3 regions of the Pseudomonas sp. 1928-m genome follow, and region 2 is predicted to be linked to each of the others. Evidence: predicted binding sites of a transcription regulator. Region 2 holds the regulator's gene; each other region holds the start of a gene.
What was found. Region 2 encodes sigma-54, which starts transcription at its own class of promoters, with help from an activator protein. Its sites were predicted from a motif close to ANTGGCATNNANNTTGCTNT; they were not measured.
Positions count from the first base shown of each region.

Region 1: a site for sigma-54 is predicted at 3,584-3,603, ahead of P3C18_RS14695 (CmpA/NrtA family ABC transporter substrate-binding protein). Genes of this name have one in related genera too.
Region 3: a site for sigma-54 is predicted at 1,658-1,677, ahead of glnA (glutamate--ammonia ligase). Genes of this name have one in related genera too.

Region 1 is NZ_JARIXO010000004.1:191,727-196,340, reverse strand. Features, by position in the region: gene P3C18_RS14720 (CmpA/NrtA family ABC transporter substrate-binding protein) at 1-331, shown strand, start outside; gene P3C18_RS14715 (ANTAR domain-containing response regulator) at 333-911, shown strand; gene alaC (alanine transaminase) at 1,120-2,346, shown strand; gene P3C18_RS14705 (hypothetical protein) at 2,383-2,775, opposite strand; gene P3C18_RS14700 (transcriptional regulator) at 2,986-3,303, shown strand; gene P3C18_RS14695 (CmpA/NrtA family ABC transporter substrate-binding protein) at 3,750-4,614, shown strand, end outside.
Region 2 is NZ_JARIXO010000002.1:287,618-292,231, reverse strand. Features, by position in the region: gene pmbA (metalloprotease PmbA) at 1-570, shown strand, start outside; gene P3C18_RS10875 (HPr family phosphocarrier protein) at 708-980, opposite strand; gene rapZ (RNase adapter RapZ) at 993-1,850, opposite strand; gene ptsN (PTS IIA-like nitrogen regulatory protein PtsN) at 1,853-2,326, opposite strand; gene raiA (ribosome-associated translation inhibitor RaiA) at 2,342-2,650, opposite strand; gene P3C18_RS10855 (RNA polymerase factor sigma-54) at 2,843-4,357, opposite strand; gene lptB (LPS export ABC transporter ATP-binding protein) at 4,496-4,614, opposite strand, start outside.
Region 3 is NZ_JARIXO010000003.1:151,699-156,312, forward strand. Features, by position in the region: gene glnA (glutamate--ammonia ligase) at 159-1,565, opposite strand; gene thiI (tRNA uracil 4-sulfurtransferase ThiI) at 1,892-3,346, shown strand; gene typA (translational GTPase TypA) at 3,508-4,614, shown strand, end outside.

The DNA of each region.
Region 1 (4,614 bases), on a different contig from region 2:
GCAGGACGCCCATCCGCTGCGGTTTCACGCGGGCGGCGCGGTCAACCAGCCCTACCTATCCGACGGCATGTGGTTTATGACCCAGTTCCGCCGCTGGGGCCTGCTGCGCGAAGACCCAGACTACCTGGCTATTGCCCGCCAGGTGCAGCAACTCGACCTCTACCGTCAGGCCGCCTTGGCCCTCGGCATCGCCGTACCCAGCGAGATGCGCAGCAGCCAGTTGCTTGATGGACAGATCTGGGATGGCAGCGACCCGGCCGGTTACGCGCGCAGTTTTTCCCTGCATGCCCTGGCCGATGCGCCCCTCAGCGCCCAACAGGAGAGCCGCTAACATGCTGCGCATCCTGCTGATCAACGACACCGCAAAGAAGGTCGGCCGCCTGAAAACCGCCCTGACCGAGGCCGGTTTCGAGGTAATCGACGAATCCGGATTGACCATCGACTTGCCGGAGCGGGTCGAGGCGGTACGCCCCGATGTAATCCTGATCGACACCGAATCGCCGAGCCGCGACGTGATGGAACAGGTGGTGCTGGTCAGCCGCGATCAGCCGCGGCCGATTGTCATGTTCACCGACGAGCACGACCCCGGCGTGATGCGTCAGGCGATTCAGAGCGGCGTCAGTGCCTATATCGTCGAAGGCATTCACGCCCAGCGCCTGCAGCCGATTCTCGACGTGGCCATGGCCCGCTTCGAGAGCGACCAGGCCCTGCGTGCACAACTGCAGGCACGCGATGCCCAGCTGGCCGAGCGCAAGCGCATCGAATTGGCCAAGGGCCTGCTGATGAAGATGAAAAGCTGCGACGAGGAACAGGCCTACACCCTGATGCGTCGTCAGGCCATGAGCCGTCAGCAGAAGCTCGCGCAGGTGGCCGAACAGATCATCGCCATGCACGACATGCTCGGCGGCTAACCACCGCGCCTGTAGCCCGGATGCAATCCGGGGATTGCGCCCCCGGATTGCATCCGGGCTACGACCTACCAACCTACGGCTGTACTGCCGAGTTTCACGGCAACTGCTCTAGACAGGACCACTGCGCCCCGCTTATCTTCGCCGCCTGGCCAGCGCACTGGCCAACGTCGCTCGGACGGTTCCGGGCGCTTACGTATCCGAGGAAAGCATGGCTGACCAAGCTTCGCGCCGCTTTGCGCGCATTGATCGACTCCCCCCCTACGTTTTCAATATCACCGCCGAGCTGAAGATGGCCGCGCGTCGCCGTGGCGAAGACATTATCGACTTCAGTATGGGCAACCCGGATGGCCCCACCCCGCCGCATATCGTCGAGAAGCTGGTGCAGGTCGCCCAGCGTGAAGACACCCACGGCTACTCCACCTCACGCGGCATTCCGCGCCTGCGCCGCGCCATTTCGCGCTGGTACAAGGACCGCTACGAGGTCGAGATTGATCCGGAAAGCGAAGCCATCGTCACCATCGGCTCCAAGGAAGGTCTGGCGCACTTGATGCTGGCCACCCTGGACCATGGCGACACCGTACTGGTGCCCAACCCCAGCTACCCGATTCATATCTACGGCGCGGTGATCGCCGGCGCCCAAGTGCGTTCGGTGCCGCTGATTCCCGGCGTGGACTTTTTCGCCGAGCTGGAGCGGGCAATTCGCGAGTCGATCCCCAAGCCGAAAATGATGATCCTCGGCTTCCCCTCCAACCCCACCGCGCAGTGCGTGGAGCTGGACTTCTTCGAGCGCGTGGTGGCCCTGGCCAAGCAATACGATGTGCTGGTGATTCACGACCTGGCCTACGCCGATATCGTCTATGACGGCTGGAAAGCCCCGTCGATCATGCAGGTGCCCGGCGCCAAGGATATCGCGGTGGAGTTCTTCACCCTGTCCAAGAGTTACAACATGGCCGGCTGGCGAATCGGCTTTATGGTCGGCAACAAAGAGCTGGTCAGCGCCCTGGCACGGATCAAGAGCTACCACGACTACGGCACCTTTACCCCTCTGCAGGTGGCGGCGATTGCCGCGCTGGAAGGTGATCAGCAATGCGTGCGCGATATCGCCGAGCAATACCGCCAACGCCGCAATCTGCTGGTTAAAGGCCTGCACGAGCTGGGCTGGATGGTCGAAAACCCGAAAGCCTCGATGTATGTCTGGGCGAAGATTCCCGAGCAGTACGCCGCACTCGGCTCGTTGGAATTCGCCAAGAAGCTGCTGCTGGAGGCCAAGGTCTGCGTCTCCCCGGGCATTGGCTTCGGCGACTACGGCGATGACCATGTGCGCTTTGCCCTGATCGAAAACCAGGATCGCACCCGTCAGGCGATTCGCGGGATCAAAACGATGTTCCGCGCCGATGGCCTGTTACCCGGCAAGAAGGCCAAGGCCGACGAGTAAACAAACAGAGGGCACCTTAGGGTGCCCTCTTTAGTTTCAGCCGGAGTAATCCAACACCGTCCAAACCCGGGTAAGACCATCAGCAATTACGCAGCCGCTCTGCCCCAGTTGATTATTGCTGTGCAGCGACATCAGGTTGGTCATGCCATCCGCCGCATCCGAGCGCTCGCTCAGCCACTGCACACGGCCGCAATTGGCCGTTTCGATCACATAACTGGCTGCCACGGCAGAATCCTCGCTCGGCAATCTGATCACATCCACCACCGTGCCTTGCTCTTCCACGCGTTTGCCGTCAGATACCAGCACCGCCCAAGCCTGCCCGTTCTCGATCACCAGGTAGGTGCCATTGACCCTCGGTTGATCAAGCTGCGGTTGCGCACAACCGGCCATAAGACCCAACAGCACAATTGTCATCAGCATCTGTTGCATTGTTAGTGACTCCTCTGCAGTGCCTGTGGCCATTGGCTTTGCGGGCAGATGGCGCGAGTGATCGAGTAGGTGCCGGTTAGGGCCTTGGGCTTACTATTATCGAATACTGTTTATTTGTACAGTATTTTTCGATTACCCTTGGTCATGCCATCCAGCCAACCGTTCAGCCCGGCTAACGGGCCCATACAAGGCGTTAACAGGAGTACCCAGATGCTCGACGTACTGCAGCTGAAACACAGCGTAAACCGCATGCACCTGGACAAAGTCCGGGCCACCGTCAATGAATTGCAGCTTGAAGGCATCGTTACCGAGGGCAAGACGCCGTTTTCCCGGGTGCACTTCAACACCTGTTTTGCCGAGATCGAAGCTTTGCTGCAGCGCGCCGGCTATCACCGTCAGCTGGATGTGGTCGGCTATCAGGGCCTGGCCTATGCCATGTTCGACCCCTCACGCTGGGAGGCGGTGGAGGTGCTGCGCTGGCTCAAGGAGTTTGTCGAGGAAGCCCAGGGCAAAACGCTGTCGCGCTAGGCCACTGACACGCATCAACACCTGGACTCGCCCAGCACCAAGGCGAAGCAAAAGCGCTCAACCGCAGTTCGGCCATGCACAGCATTGGCTCAATAAGCTGGCTGAGAGCGCTGCTGATCTGCGGCATGGCGCACTGCTACGGCAAGAAAACTCTGCTCTAGCCAACATTCAATACTGCGCTTAAGCCTATGATTTATAGCGCTTAAGCCTGCCAACCTAAGGCTCGTTCGAGCCGTCTTCAGCGCGCCACGACAGCGGCTAACTGTGGTGCTGCAGCAAAACTGGCAAGCCCCTTGCAATTGCCCTCACAAGATTCCTGCGCAGCCCACCAATGGCGGTGAGCCGCGGATCACGGACAACGGCGTCCGTCAGGCCCCCTCCTCGAGGTGGCCTGGCGTACGCCGTTTTTTGTTTCAGCCGGTTTATCGGCCAGAAAGGACAGACCTATGACTGATCGTGATTCGAAGCACCCAAGCCTGCACAGCCGCCGTAATTTCCTGAAAACCTCGATTGCCGTAGCCGGCACCGTCGGCGGTGTCGCCGCCCTTGGCCTTAGCGCGCCCGCCTCGCTGCGTAGCGTGGCTTGGGCCGCCGGTTCCGATGCGCCAGAAAAGGCGGCGCTGAAAGTCGGCTTTATTCCGTTGACCGACTGCGCATCGGTAGTAGTCGCCGCTACTCAGGGCTTTGGCGAGAAATACGGCCTGACCATCACCCCAAGCAAGGAAGCCTCCTGGGCCGGTGTGCGCGACAAGCTGAATACCGGCGAGCTGGATGCCGCCCACGTGCTGTACGGCATGATGTACGGCGCACAACTGGGTATCGCCGGGCCGCAGAAGGATATGGCCGTGCTGATGGGCCTGAACCAGAACGGCCAGGCCATCACCCTCTCCAAACAGCTCAAGGAAGCGGGCGTCACCAACGGCGCACAACTGGCCGAGCATGTGAAAAAAGGCGGCAACCCGCTGACCTTCGCCCAGACCTTCCCCACCGGCACCCACGCCATGTGGCTGTATTACTGGCTGGCGAGCCTGGGCATCAACCCGATGAGCGATGTAAAAACCATCGTCGTGCCGCCACCACAGATGGTCGCCAATATGCGTGTCGGCAATATGGACGGTTTCTGCGTCGGCGAGCCTTGGGGCGCGCGGGCGATTGCCGACAAAATTGGCTTCACCGCCGTCACTACCCAGCAGATCTGGCCGGATCACCCGGAAAAGGTCCTCGGCACCACCCGCGCCTTTATCGAGCAATACCCCAACGCGGCACGTGCGCTGATCATGGCGGTGCTGGAAGCCAGTCAGTTTATCGAGG
Region 2 (4,614 bases):
GCCGCGATCTCCGGCGGCAACCTGTACCGCAAGTCATCCTTTCTCGAAGGTTCTTTGGGCCAACAGCTGTTCCCCGAGTGGCTGAAAATCGATGAGCGTCCGCATATTCCCCGTGCGCTGGGCAGTGCGGCTTTCGATGGTGACGGTCTGGCGACCTATGCCAAGTCCTTCGTCGAGCGCGGCGAGTTGCTGTCCTATGTGCTTGGCACCTACTCCGGACGCAAGCTGGGCATGCCCAGCACCGCCAACTCCGGCGGCGTGCATAACCTGTTTGTCAGCCATGGCGATGAAGACCAGAAGGCGCTGCTCAAGCGTATGGGCCGCGGCCTGTTGGTGACCGAGCTGATGGGGCAAGGGCTGAATATGGTCACCGGCGACTATTCACGGGGCGCCGGTGGTTACTGGGTGGAGAATGGCGAAATCCAGTTCCCGGTGCAGGAAGTGACCATCGCCGGCAATATGCGCGACATGTTCAAGCAAATTGTTGCGGTGGGTAATGATCTGGAGCTGCGTAGCAATATCCGCACCGGTTCGGTGCTGATCGAGCGTATGACGGTGGCCGGTAGCTGATTCCGCTTGTATGAAAAAGGGCTGTCGCGTAAGCGTTCAGCCCCTTTTTATTGCCTGCCATCCATGGCGGCAACCCTACGGGCCGTCGCTACGCGACGTTAAAAATGTCTCCCGGACATTTTTTATTGCCTGCGGTTTTACTCACCTTCATCGAAGTAGTTGTTGATCAGCTCGCTTAGGGCCTGCAGCGCTTCGGCGTCCTGCTCGCCTTCGGTGTACAGATGCACTGGCGTGCCTTTGCCGGCGGCGAGCATCATCACCGCCATAATGCTTTTGCCATCGACCAGGCTTTCCGGTGTGCGGCCGACCTTGACCTGGCAAGGAAAACGCCCGGCGACGCCGACAAACTTGGCCGCCGCGCGGGCGTGCAGGCCAAGCTTGTTGATAATGGTGATTTCGCTGGCGGGCATCGCGGCAATTCCTTAACTGAGGTCGCGGTGGCGAATCTGAACGTTTTTCAGGATGGGCTTGAGGGTTTCACCCAGGCGGTTGGCCAGGTACACCGAACGGTGGTGGCCGCCGGTACAGCCAATCGCCACCGTGACGTAGGCGCGGTTGCTGGCGGCAAAGCGCGGCAGCCATTTGGTCAGGTAGGCGAGGATGTCCTGGTACATGTCTTCAACATCGGCCTGGGCCGAGAGGTAGTCGACTACCGGCTGGTCGAGCCCGGAGAAGTCGCGCAAGTCCGGCTTCCAGTACGGGTTGGGCAGGCAGCGAACATCGAATACCAGGTCGGCATCTACTGGCATGCCGCGCTTGAAGCCAAAGGACTCCAGCAGAAACGCAGTGCCAGGCTCGGGCTGATTGAGCAGGCGCAGCTTGAGGCTGTCGCGCAGCTGATACAGATTGAGGTGGGTGGTGTCGATTTTCAGGTCGGCGAGGTCGATGATTGGCCCGAGTAGCAGGCTTTCATCGGCAATGGCTTCGGCCAGCGAACGGCTCTCGTTGGTCAGCGGATGGCGTCGGCGGGTTTCCGAGAAGCGCTTGAGCAGGGTTTCTTCGTCGGCATCCAGGTAGATCACATCGCACTTGATATGCCGCGCGCGAACTTCTTCAAGCAGCTCAGGGAAGCGCTTGAGATGGCTCGGCAGGTTGCGCGCATCAATCGACACTGCGACCTGAGGATGCAGCAGTTCGGTGTGCAGCAGAGCGCGCTCGGCCAGTTCAGGTAGCAGGCCGGCAGGCAGGTTGTCGATGCAGTAGAAGCCATTGTCCTCAAGTACATCGAGGGCGGTGCTCTTCCCGGAGCCGGAGCGACCGCTAACGATGATCAGGCGCATGCTCAGGCTCGGTTGAGTTGGCTTTGTACGTCCACGACCACCTGATACAGGGCTTCGCTGCTCTCGGCCTGGCGCAGGCTGGCGCGTACGTCGCTGCGGTCGAGCATGCTGGCGATCTGCCGGAGCAGTTCCAAGTGAGCGTCGGTGGCAGCTTCGGGCACCAGCAGGACAAACAACAGGTCCACTGGCGCGCCGTCGATGGCGTCGAAGTCTACGGCAGAGTTCAGGCGCAGCAAGGCGCTGATCGGCGCGGTACAACCGGGCAGGCGACAGTGCGGAATGGCAATACCATTACCGAAACCGGTCGAGCCGAGTTTTTCCCGGGCAATCAGGCTTTCGAAGATGTCTTGGCCATCCAGGTCAGGCAGCTCGCGCGCCACCAGGTTGGCAATCTGTTCGAGGACACGTTTTTTGCTGCCGCCCGGCACGTTCACTAAAGAACGGCCGGGGGTCAGGATAGTTTCAAGTCGGATCATAGGAGATAGACGATGTCAGCGGGCCATAGCGCCCTGTTGACGTTCGAGCTGTTTTTCCTTGTGTTTGATGAGTTGTCGGTCGAGTTTATCAGTCAGTAAATCGATGGCTGCATACATGTCTTCATGTTCGGCATTGGCGACGACTTCGCCGCCGGCAATGTGCAGGGTCGCTTCGATTTTCTGTTTGAGCTTCTCGACCTCCATGGTGACTTGCACGTTGGTAATCTTGTCGAAGTGGCGCTCCAATCGGCCGAGTTTTTCGGCGATGTAGTCGCGTAGGGCGTCGGTCACATCCAGCTGGTGTCCACTGATGTTGACTTGCATACCGCTTTCTCCTTGTTGCCGTGTGTAAGAGGCAGGCGAGAGGCCTGCCGCCGGAACACTGTGGCGTGGAAGACTCTACGGAACGAGCCTGGCACGGTCGCTGATTGCTTGTTGGCAGTATGGCTGCTTTTGCGAAAAGGCGAGGCCGGGGGTGTTCGGTATCGAGTGGTCGTCTTCCTTCTTTGTGCCGCCTTAGATCAATCGTTTGCGCTCACTGGAAGGCGCTATTCCGAGGGATTCACGGTACTTGGCGACCGTGCGGCGAGCGACTTGAATGCCCTGTGCTTCCAGTAAACCAGCGATCTTGCTGTCACTCAACGGCTTTTTCGCATTTTCCGCTGCGACCAGTTTTTTGATGATGGCGCGGATCGCGGTGGACGAGCATTCGCCGCCCTCGGAGGTGCTGACGTGGCTGGAGAAGAAGTATTTCAGCTCGTAAATGCCGCGCGGCGTATGCATGAATTTCTGCGTGGTCACACGCGAGATGGTCGACTCGTGCATGCCTACAGCTTCGGCAATGTCGTGCAGTACCAGCGGCTTCATCGCCTCGTCGCCGTAATCGAGGAAGCCGCGTTGATGCTCGACGATCTGTGTGGCGACCTTCATCAGGGTCTCGTTGCGGCTTTGCAGGCTTTTGATAAACCAGCGCGCTTCCTGCAGCTGGTTGCGCATAAAGGTGTTGTCGGCGCTGGAGTCGGCGCGCTTCACAAAACCGGCGTATTGCGCGTTGACCCGCAGGCGCGGCATGGCTTCCTGGTTCAGCTCTACCAGCCAGCGCTCGTTGTGTTTGCGCACGATCACGTCGGGCACCACGTATTCCGGCTCGCTGGATTCAATCTGCGAGCCGGGGCGCGGGTTGAGGCTCTGGATCAGGTCGATAACCTGGCGCAGCTCGTCTTCCTTGAGCTTCATGCGGCGCATCAGCTGGCTATAGTCGCGGCTACCAAGCAGATCCAGGTAGTCGCTGGCCAGGCGCTGGGCCTCGCTCAGCCACGGGGTTTTCGCCGGCAGCTGACGCAGTTGCAGGAGCAGACACTCGCCCAGGTTGCGCGCGGCGATACCGGTAGGCTCGAACTGCTGGATGCGGTGCAACACGGCTTCGACTTCGTCGAGCTCGATGTCCAGTTCCGGGTCGAAGGCTTCGACCACCTCTTCCAGGGTCTCTTCCAGATAGCCCTGCTGATTGATGCAGTCGATCAGGGTGACCGCAATCAGGCGGTCCTTGTCCGACATCGGGGCCAGGTTGAGTTGCCACAGTAGGTGGCTTTGCAGGCTCTCGCCGCTGGAGGTGCGGGTGGTGAAATCCCACTCGTCGTCATCGTTGCTGCTGCTGGGCAGGCTGCTGGCGCTGGTCTGGTAGATGTCTTCCCAAGCGGTATCGACTGGCAGCTCGTTGGGAATGCGCTCGCCCCAATCGCCTTCTTCCAGGTTGTCCACGGTCTGCGTGGCTTCCTGGTAGTTGGTTTCCTGATAGGGCGCTTCGGGCTGTTCGCTGGGGCTGGCGCTTTCTGCGCCATCGGCCATAGGGTCCGAATTGTCGAAATCATCGCCATCTTCCTGGCGTTCGAGCATCGGGTTGGACTCCAAGGCCTCCTGGATCTCTTGTTGCAGATCCAGGGTCGACAGTTGGAGCAGGCGGATGGCCTGTTGCAGCTGCGGTGTCATCGTCAGCTGCTGGCCCATTCTCAGGACTAGCGATGGTTTCATTGCAGACCTTATTTACCGGCGTCTGTGCGCAATCCACTACAGGGCGTTTTTAAAAAGCGCCACTAGGAAGCAAATTATATGCCTGACTTTAAGGGTTTTGCCTAGCCTTGGCTGCAGTCAGCTTGAGAAAAGCTGTGGTTACAGCCGGAACTCATGCCCCAGGTAAACTTCTTTGACTGTCTGGTTGGCCAGAATAGCCTCGGCGTCACCTTCGGCGATCAGTTGACCATCGCTGACGATATAGGCGGTTTCGCAGA
Region 3 (4,614 bases), on a different contig from region 2:
GTGATGTGCCCTAAGCCTTGCACTGGTAGCGCGCGCTGGCAAGCGCGTTGATGGCTGGGCGTGTACCAGCGCAGCAATCATCAGGTTAAAAGGTGTTGCGGGTGGGTCGCCAAACGCAAAAGGCCACCCGAAGGTGGCCTCTTGTCTTACGTGCGGGATTAGACGCTGTAGTACAGGTCGTATTCCAGCGGGTGTACGAAGGTGCGTACTTTGATTTCTTCTTCGCTTTTCAGCTCAAGGTAAGCGTCGATGAAGTCATCGGAGAACACGCCGCCTTTGGTCAGGAACGCACGGCCTTTATCCAGCTCTTCCAGGGCTTCTTTCAGGCTGCCGCACACTTGTGGGATCAGCTTGCCTTCTTCTGGCGGCAGGTCGTAGAGGTTCTTGTCGGCAGCATCGCCTGGGTGGATCTTGTTCTGGATGCCGTCGATACCAGCCATCAGCAGAGCTGCGAAGGCCAGGTATGGGTTGGCAGCCGGGTCCGGGAAGCGTGCTTCGATACGGCGGGCTTTCGGGCTGGACACGTACGGAATACGGATCGAAGCCGAACGGTTACGGGCCGAGTAGGCCAGCATTACTGGAGCTTCGAAACCTGGGACCAGACGCTTGTAGGAGTTGGTCGACGGGTTGGTGAAGCCGTTCAGCGCTTTACCGTGCTTGATGATGCCGCCGATGAAGTACAGAGCGGTGTCGGACAGACCGGCATAGCCTTCGCCAGCGAAGGTGTTCTTGCCATCTTTGGAGATGGACATGTGAACGTGCATACCCGAACCGTTGTCGCCGTACAGCGGCTTCGGCATAAAGGTTGCGGTTTTGCCGTAGGCATCAGCCACGTTGTGTACGCAGTACTTCAGGGTCTGAACTTCGTCAGCCTTGGCAACCAGGGTGTTGAACTTCACGCCGATTTCGTTCTGACCGGCAGTCGCCACTTCGTGGTGGTGAACTTCGATGACCAGGCCCATTTCTTCCATGGCGTTACACATGGCAGTACGGATTTCGTGGTCGTGGTCACATGGCGGAACTGGGAAGTAACCACCTTTGACGGCTGGGCGGTGGCCCTTGTTGCCGCCTTCGATGTCAGCGTCGGTGTTCCAGGACGCCTGCTCGGAGAAGATCTTGAACATCGAGCCGGAGATGTCGGACTTGAACTTCACTTCGTCGAAGATGAAGAACTCAGGCTCTGGGCCGACGAATACGGTGTCACCGATACCGGTGGTTTTCAGGAACTCTTCAGCGCGCTTGGCGATCGAACGCGGGTCACGATCGTAGCCTTGCATGGTGCTTGGCTCGATGATGTCGCAAACGATGATCAGGGTTGGCTCTTCGGTGAACGGGTCCAGTACAGCGGTTTCGTCAACCGGCAGCAGGATCATGTCGGAGGCTTCGATGCCTTTCCAGCCATGGATGGAGGAGCCGTCGAACATTTTGCCGACTTCGAAGAACTCGTCGTCCAGCGCATCGCGTGCCGGCATGGTCACGTGGTGCTGTTTGCCCTTGGTGTCGGTGAAGCGCAGGTCAACCCACTTCACGTCGTGTTCTTTAATAAGTTGAATCGACTTCGACATGCTGTCCTCCAGGTGGATAAGGCTCGAATCGTGAGCCCTCAATAGTACGGTACGGCCGCGGCATACTCCGCCAGGGCATCCTGCCTCACAAGGGAGCAAATTGCATGCCAGTGCACAGGAATGGGTGTAAGCCCTGAAACTCAGGGCTGGCGGGGGCTGCGCGGCGCTGCCTGATAAATATTTGCACTGTTATGGGTCGCTGTATTTGTTGTGCGCCCTTAAATGGTGCGCGTTTTGCGCGCGTGAGGATTTTTGATCAAAGCGTGAGCAATTTCCGCTATAATCCGCGCCCCTGTTTTTTCGCGGCCTCGGCACTCACTGTTTTCATGAAACTGATCGTTAAAGTCTTCCCAGAAATCACCATTAAAAGTCGGCCGGTGCGTAAGCACTTTATCCGGCAGCTGGCGAAGAACATTCGTTCGGTTTTGCGTGAGTTCGATCCACAGCTGCAGGTCAGCGGTGTGTGGGACAACCTGGAAGTCGAAACCCAGATCAGTGAGGCGAAGACCCTGCAGGCAATGATTGAGCGCCTGAGCTGCACGCCGGGCATCACTCATTTCCTGCAAGTTGATGAATACCCGCTGGGTGATTTCGACGATGTGCTGGAAAAGTGCAAGCTGCACTTCGCCGATCAGCTGCCGGGCAAGATTTTCGCCGTACGCTGCAAGCGCGCCGGCAAGCATGCGTTCAGCTCCATGGATGTCGAGCGCTATGTCGGCAGCCAGCTGCGCCAGCAGTGCGGCGCGGCCGGCATCTCGCTGAAAGATCCCGACGTTGTGGTGCGCATGGAGATCCGCGACCAGCGCCTGTTCGTGATTCACCACCAGCACGAAGGCTTGGGCGGTTACCCGCTCGGCTCGCTGGAACAGACCCTGGTGCTGATGAGCGGCGGTTTCGATTCCACCGTCGCCGCTTACCAGATGATGCGCCGCGGTCTGGTTACCCACTTCTGTTTCTTTAATCTAGGCGGCCGCGCTCACGAGCTGGGCGTGATGGAAGTGGCGCACTACCTCTGGCAGAAGTTCGGCAGCTCGCAGCGCGTCCTGTTTATCAGCGTGCCGTTTGAGGAAGTGCTGGGCGAGATTCTCGGCAAGGTCGACAACAGCCAGATGGGCGTGATCCTCAAGCGCATGATGCTGCGCGCCTCCACGCGGATGGCCGAGCGCCTGCAGATTGATGCGCTGGTCACCGGTGAAGCGATTTCCCAGGTGTCGAGCCAGACCCTGCCGAACCTCGCGGTGATCGATTCGGCCACCGATATGCTGGTGCTGCGTCCGCTGCTTGCCAGTCATAAGCAGGACATCATCGATACCGCCACGCGCATCGGCACTGCCGAGTTCGCCAAACATATGCCGGAATATTGCGGGGTGATTTCGGTCAACCCGACCACCAAGGCGAAGAAGCTGCGCATCGAATACGAGGAAAGCCAGTTCGATATGGCCATCCTCGAGCGCGCCCTGGAGCGCGCGACCTTGCTGCCGATCGACAAAGTGATCGACGAGCTGGGCAAGGACGTACAGATCGAGGAAGTCAGTGAAGCCCTGGCCGGTCATGTCGTCATCGACATCCGCCATCCCGATAGCGCCGAAGATCAGCCCCTTGAGCTGCCCGGCATCGAAGTGCAAGCGCTGCCGTTCTATGCCCTGAACAGCAAGTTCAAAGAGCTGGATGAGGCGCGCCAGTACCTGTTGTATTGCGATAAAGGTGTGATGAGTCGTTTGCACGCCCACCACTTGCTGAGTGAGGGGCATGCCAATGTGCGCGTTTATCGTCCGGCATAAAACGCCCGGGTTGAATGGCGGCAGTATCCGCCATCGCCCTCCCGACCCACAGGCGGCGTAACAGCCACAGCGCTCGTACGCCGCCTGGCAGAAATCGCAATTAGTTAATACTCGCCGCCTAGAATAAGCGGCACACCGAATCCTCTGATCGAGATACACACGTGATCGAAAATCTACGCAACATCGCCATCATTGCCCACGTTGACCATGGTAAGACCACCCTGGTAGACAAACTCCTGCGCCAGTCCGGCACCCTTGAGCGCAACGAGCTCAACGACGAGCGCGTGATGGACAGCAACGACCAGGAAAAAGAGCGCGGCATTACCATTCTCGCGAAGAACACCGCGATCAACTGGAACGGCTACCACATCAACATCGTCGACACCCCCGGCCACGCCGACTTCGGCGGTGAAGTTGAGCGCGTGATGTCGATGGTTGACTCCGTACTGCTGCTGGTCGACGCCCAAGACGGCCCGATGCCGCAAACCCGTTTCGTGACCAAGAAGGCCTTCGAAGCTGGCCTGCGTCCAATCGTGGTGATCAACAAGGTTGACCGTCCGGGCGCGCGTCCGGACTGGGTTCTGGATCAGATCTTCGACCTGTTCGACAACCTCGGTGCCACCGAAGAGCAGCTGGACTTCAAAGTCGTCTACGCCTCGGCCCTGAACGGCATTGCTGGTCTGGATCACACCGAGATGGCTGAAGACATGACCCCGCTGTACCAGTCCATCGTCGACAACGTGCCGTCCCCGCAGGTTGATATCGATGGTCCGTTCCAGATGCAAATCTCCGCACTGGACTACAACAGCTTCCTCGGCATTATCGGCGTTGGCCGTATCGCCCGTGGTCGCGTCAAGCCGAACACCCCGGTGATCGCCATCGACGCCGACGGCAAGAAGCGCAACGGTCGTATCCTCAAGCTGATGGGTCACCACGGCCTGCACCGCATCGACGTTGAAGAAGCCACCGCTGGTGACATTGTCTGCGTCAGCGGCATGGACTCGCTGTTCATCTCTGACACCCTGTGCGACATCAACCATGTTGAAGCGATGACCCCGCTGACCGTTGACGAGCCGACCGTATCCATGACCTTCCAGGTCAACGATTCGCCGTTCTGCGGTAAAGAAGGCAAGTTCGTTACCAGCCGCAACATCAAAGAGCGTCTGGACAAAGAGCTGCTGTACAACGTGGCCCTGCGTGTTGAAGAAGGCGACAGCGCTGACAAGTTCAAGGTCTCCGGCCGCGGTGAGCTGCACCTCTCGGTACTG